One region of the Sodalis sp. RH20 genome, then DNA from elsewhere that is predicted to be linked to it. Evidence: predicted binding sites of a transcription regulator. Region 1 holds the regulator's gene; the other holds the start of a gene.
The links. The regulator PurR, encoded in region 1, represses purine synthesis genes. The targets are predictions, from matches to a motif close to CANGCAAACGTTTGCNTG.

Region 1 (3,167 bases):
TGGCCAACGATCAGCCGATAAAGATGAGCGAGAGCCATAAGAAACGCTACCAGACCGCCAAGCTTACCGCCATGAATAAACTCCTCTCCCAAATGGGCAAGCCTTACCGTTGGGGCGGCATGTCGCCTAATACCGGCTTTGACTGCAGCGGCCTGATTTATTATGCCTACAAGGATGTGGTACGCATCCATATGCCGCGCACCGCCAACGAAATGTACCACCTGCGCGACGCAGCGCCGGTTAAGAAAGACGAGCTGGAAAGCGGCGACCTGGTCTTTTTCCATATTTCCAATCGCGGCGCGGCGGATCACGTCGGCGTCTATCTTGGCAATGGTCGCTTTATCCAGTCGCCCCGCACCGGCAGCGATATCCGTATCAGCTATCTGAGTGAGGATTATTGGCAGGATCATTACGTGGGCGCCCGCCGGGTGGTCACGCCGAAAAATATCCGCTGAAGGCGCGCCGGAAAAAAAAGAGGAGCCAAGGCTCCTCTTTTTTATATCTGAACCGAGAGGGTGTCAGTTCATGACGGCGGTAAAGCTGAAGACAATAATCACCAGCAGCGAGAACACCGTGGTCAGTAACGACATTTTTAAATCGCTGTCCATTCTATCTCCTTAACGTAAACCAGGGCGCCGGCCTTATCCACCGGCCCGCAGAGCAGTTATCGTCAGTTTGCCATAACAGCGATGAAAAAGCTTGCTCCCAACCTGTAGCCGCCACATTTAACACTTTCACTTTGGCGCGGGATGAACGAAAATTAACGGTTAATTCCACAGCGTCGGAAAGTGCTTGCGCCTTCGACAGACATTATTCCAGCCAGGGCGTACGGGAGTATCAAAGGCATGGCAACCATTAAAGATGTGGCAAAACGCGCTAATGTATCGACAACCACCGTTTCGCATGTGATCAATAAAACCCGTTTTGTTGCGCAAGACACTCAAATTGCCGTGCTGGACGCCATTAAACAACTGCATTATTCACCCAGCGCCGTGGCGCGCAGCCTGAAGGTCAATCGCACCAAGTCCATCGGCCTGCTCGCCAGCACCAGCGAGGCGCCCTATTTCGCCGAAATTATCGAGGCGATTGAGCACCATTGCTTTGCTCGCGGTTATACCCTGATATTGTGCAATTCGCACAATGATCTCGAAAAACAGCGCGCCTATCTGGCGATGCTGGCGCAAAAGCGCGTCGACGGCCTGCTGGTGATGTGCGCCGAGTATCCCGAAACGCTGCTGGATATGCTTGAGGAATATCAGCATATCCCCATGGTGGTCATGGATTGGGGTGAGGCCCGCCGTGATTTTACCGACACCATTATCGATAACGCCTTTGCCGGCGGTTATATGGCGACGCAATATTTGCTTAAACGCGGCCATCGCGCCATCGGCGCCATTCCCGGACAGCTGGCGCGCAACACCGGCGGCGGCCGCCACCGCGGCTATCTGCATGCCATGGCGGAGGCCGGCATCCCGTTAAACGACCGCTGGATTGTGCAAGGCAATTTCGAGCCTGAATCCGGCTACCTGGCGATGAAACAAATCCTGGCGCAAACGCCGCGTCCCACCGCGGTCTTCTGCGGCGGCGACATTATGGCCATGGGCGCACTGTGCGCCATTAATGAAATGGGCCTGAGCGTACCTGAGGATATTTCTATCATCGGCTACGACAACGTGCGCAATTCGTGCTTTTTCAGCCCGGCGCTGACCACCATCCATCAGCCTAAAGAGGATTTGGGCGAGGCGGCGCTTACCATGCTGCTCGATAGGATTACCAGCAAACGCGAGAACGCCAAAACCATCGAAGTCCATCCGTCGCTGATTGAACGCCGTTCGGTCGCAGACGGTCCCTTCCCCGCTTAAGGCCACGCGCCAGGCCCGGGCAACCGGCTGGCGCCTCCAGGGTCTGTTGCTATGTAAAGCGCCGTCCGCCTCGGACACAAGATTTTTCATATAATGATCTCTGTGCAAAGAGTTATTGTTTCAGCGAGAAATCATTAAGTTATAATGGGAAATACATTAGCGCGTTAGCTATTGTCTAAATTAAAATGCAGGCTTATACTCAATATCGTTAACAATTATAACGAGTTGTCTAATAAATTTGTATAAAAGTATGTCGTGTTTTCCAACATGACATCACCCTTTTATAAAGCGCCCGGCTAAGTCGCAGTCTAAGGTTTACTTTATATTCCTCTGTTGATGGTGATACTTCAGACACCACGGATAACCGTGGATTCTTATAAAGCCCGCAGGCATGGTGAGTGCTTTTCCTGACGGGGCACTGCAGAAGAAAGGTGATGGAGAAGCTATGAGTTCCTCGTGCGTTGAAGACCTGAGCTTTCATGATAATGATTGGTACCGTATCGTCCATGAATTGCTCTCTGAAGCCGGTATTGAACTCAATGGTTCAAGACCATTTGATATCCGAATCAAGAATCCGGGATTTTTTAAGCGCGTATTGCAGGATGGATCTTTGGGATTGGGCGAGAGTTACATGGATGGCTGGTGGGAGTGTGAGCGGCTGGACATTTTTTTCCAGCGTGTTCTCAGGGCGGGTCTGGAGAATAAACTTCCGCATCATTTAAAAGATACCTTACGCATTGCCGCCGCCCGGCTGATGAACCTCCAGTCGCGCAAGCGGGCCTGGATCGTGGGCAAAGAACATTACGATTTGGGTAACGATCTGTTTGAAAAGATGCTCGATCCCTATATGCAATATTCCTGCGGCTACTGGAAACAGGCGACCACCCTCGAGGAAGCCCAGCAGGATAAGCTGAAGATGATTTGCGAAAAACTGCAGCTGCGACCCGGCCTGACGCTGCTGGACGTGGGCTGCGGCTGGGGCGGGCTTGCCGCCTACGCGGCCAGGAATTATGGCGTATCGGTACAGGGCGTCACTATCTCTGCCGAGCAGCAAAAGCTGGCGCAAACGCGCTGCGAGGGACTGGATGTCACCATTTTGCTGCAGGACTATCGCGATCTGGATATGCAATTTGACCGTATTGTTTCAGTCGGCATGTTCGAACACGTAGGCCCCAAGAATTACGCCACCTATTTCGACGTTATCGATCGCAACCTGAAACGCGACGGTCTGTTCCTGCTGCATACCATCGGCTCGAATATCACCGATATGAATGTCGACCCGTGGATTAATAAGTATATTTTCCC
Region 2 (3,167 bases), 1.6 Mb from region 1:
TCCACCCGCCCGTCTTCCAGACGTGTTGACAGGATATCCCCCGCCTTCACCTGCCGGGCCCGTTTGACCAGCGCCCCCTTGGCATCGGTGGTAACGCTGAACCCGCGCGCCAGCGTTTTCAGCGGACTGACCGCTTCCAGCTGGGAGCACAGCATGCCGAAGGTCCGCTGCTCCCCGCTTAACTGCCGGGTGATGCCCTGCGCCAGCCGGTAGCGCAGCGCCTGTATTTGTCCCTGCTGGTTCAAGCGGCCGCCGATCGCCTGCCGTAGCCGGTAGCCTAAAGACTGTAAGCGCTGCTGCGCGTGATTAATGCGCGGCAGCGGCGCCCGCTGGCCCAGGCGCTGGAGCAAACGCTCCTGGCGTAAGCGCGCCTGGCGCAGCTGCCCCTGCAGGCTGTCGTCCAGCCGGCGGCGCAGTTTTATCAGCGCCGTTTGCTGGCGCGCCAGGCGCAGGTGCGGATGCTGTTGCTGCAGGCGGTGCTGCATCCGGGTCAGGACCTGCTGGCGCTGCGCCATAAAATAGTCCATCGCCATTTCCAGGCGCTGCTGCTGGGATTGTAATTGCCGCGCCAGCTCCAGCTGGTTGCGGCTGACCAGCTCCGCCGCCGCCGAAGGGGTAGGGGCGCGCAGGTCGGCGACAAAATCGGCGATGGTGACATCGGTTTCATGGCCGACCGCGCTCACCACCGGCAGGCGGCTGGCAAAAATCGCCCGCGCCACCCGCTCATCGTTAAAGCCCCAGAGATCTTCAAGCGAACCGCCGCCGCGGCCCACGATCAGCACGTCGCACTCGCCGCGCCGGTTGGCGGCCTCGATGGCGCGCACGATCTGCGCCGGCGCGTCCTGGCCCTGCACCTGGGTGGGATAAATCACCACCGGCAACGAGGGATCCCGGCGCCGCAGAATATTGAGGATATCATGCAGCGCCGCGCCGCTGGCGGAGGTGATCACGCCGACCCGGCGGGCCGGGCTGGGCAAAGGCTGCTTATGGATGCTGTCAAAAAGACCTTCGGCGGACAGGCGCTGCTTAAGCTGCTCGAATTGCTGTTGCAGCAGGCCGTCGCCGGCGGGCTGCATGCTTTCGGTTACCAACTGGTATTCGCCGCGCGGTTCGTACAGCGTCAGCGCCGCCCGCACCAGCACCTGCTGGCCGTTGCGCGGCAGGAAGGTTACCCGCCGGTTGCTGTTGCGAAACATCGCGCAACGCACTTGGGCGCGATCGTCCTTCAGCGTAAAATACCAGTGGCCGGAGGCGGGCTGCGAGAAGTTGGAGATTTCGCCGGTCAGCCAGACCTGGCCCATTTCGCCTTCCAGCAGTTCGCGCACCGTCTGGTTAAGACGGGAGACGGTAAAAATCAAAGCGGTGGGCGGTGAAGACATGTGAGCCAGATCAACTTCTATAAATAAGGGTTAATCGATTGATGTTACTTATCGCTCAGCGCAGATCAAGCATTTTTTTTAAAAAGTGCTGGAGGCAACCGGTTACGTTCTGTATAATGCCACGGCAATATTTTATACATTCATCCTGGTGAGATATTGCTATGTTACGTATCGCAAAAGAAGCTCTAACGTTCGACGATCTCCTCCTGTTACCTGCACATTCCACGGTGTTACCCAACACGGCCGAACTCGGCACGCAACTGACTAAAAAAATACGCCTGAATATTCCGCTGCTCTCCGCCGCCATGGATACCGTGACTGAAGCGCCCCTGGCTATCGCCCTGGCCCAGGAAGGCGGCATTGGTTTTATCCATAAAAATATGTCCATCGAACGCCAGGCCGAAGAAGTCAGCCGGGTGAAAAAACACGAAAGCGGCGTGGTCACCGATCCCAAGACCGTTACTCCCGCCACCACCTTATCCCAGGTAAAGGAACTGACCGCCCGTAACGGTTTTGCCGGCTACCCGGTGGTCACCGACGACAACGAGCTGGTGGGCATTATCACCGGCCGCGACGTGCGTTTTGTCACCGACCTGTCCCAGCCGGTTACCGCGGTCATGACGCCGAAAGAGCGCCTGGTCACGGTAAAAGAAGGCGAGGCGCGCGAAGTCGTGCTGCAGAAAATGCATGAAAAGCGCGTGGAAAAAGCGCTGGTGGTGGATGCGCATTTCCATCTGCTCGGCATGATTACCGTCAAGGATTTCCAGAAAGCGGAGCGCAAGCCCAACGCCTGCAAGGACGAGCACGGCCGCCTGCGGGTAGGCGCGGCGGTAGGCGCCGGCGCCGGTAACGAAGAGCGTATCGACGCGCTGGTCGCCGCCGGCGTCGACGTATTGCTGATCGATTCCTCCCACGGCCATTCCGAGGGCGTATTGGAACGTATCCGCGCCACCCGCGCCAAATATCCCGACCTGCAGATTATCGGCGGCAATATCGCCACCGGCGCCGGCGCCATCGCGCTGGTCGAGGCGGGCGTCAGCGCGGTTAAAGTGGGCATCGGTCCCGGCTCCATCTGCACCACCCGTATCGTCACCGGCGTGGGTGTGCCGCAAATCACCGCCATTTCCGATGCGGTGGAAGCGCTGGAAGGCACCGGCATCCCGGTTATCGCCGACGGCGGTATCCGTTTCTCCGGCGATATCGCCAAGGCCATCGCCGCCGGCGCCTCCTGCGTCATGGTCGGGTCGCTCCTGGCCGGCACCGAGGAATCCCCCGGTGAAATCGAGCTCTACCAGGGCCGTTCGTTTAAATCCTATCGCGGTATGGGGTCGCTCGGCGCCATGTCCAAGGGCTCCTCCGATCGCTATTTCCAGACCGACAACGCCGCCGACAAGCTGGTGCCGGAAGGTATCGAAGGCCGGGTGGCGTATAAAGGCCGCCTGAAGGAAATCGTCCACCAGCAAATGGGCGGGCTGCGCTCCTGTATGGGCCTGACCGGCTGTGCTACTATCGACGAGCTGCGCACCAAGGCTGAATTTGTGCGTATCAGCGGCGCGGGTATTCAGGAAAGCCACGTCCATGACGTCGCCATCACCAAAGAATCCCCGAATTACCGCATGGGCTAAGCGCTGCGCGCGGCGCGGCGTTGACCCGCGTCGGCGGCCCGCAGTCAATTACGCTTCGGATGGCCGAGGAATGGCCCTCCCAGCTGTTATTCTTCCCGGCCGCGGCCGGGACGTATTTTATTTGCTATCCGCTCCTGGAATATGCCTTCTATGACAGACAATA

Region 2: the regulator PurR is predicted to act here: its motif matches at 1,471-1,488, upstream of guaB (IMP dehydrogenase).

What each region holds. Positions count from the first base shown of each region.
Region 1 is NZ_CP178733.1:1,928,225-1,931,391, reverse strand. It holds gene ACL2XM_RS08980 (NlpC/P60 family protein) at 1-455, shown strand, start outside; gene ACL2XM_RS08975 (YnhF family membrane protein) at 519-608, opposite strand; gene purR (HTH-type transcriptional repressor PurR) at 846-1,862, shown strand; gene cfa (cyclopropane fatty acyl phospholipid synthase) at 2,308-3,167, shown strand, end outside.
Region 2 is NZ_CP178733.1:319,350-322,516, forward strand. It holds gene xseA (exodeoxyribonuclease VII large subunit) at 1-1,379, opposite strand, end outside; gene guaB (IMP dehydrogenase) at 1,541-3,004, shown strand; gene guaA (glutamine-hydrolyzing GMP synthase) at 3,155-3,167, shown strand, end outside.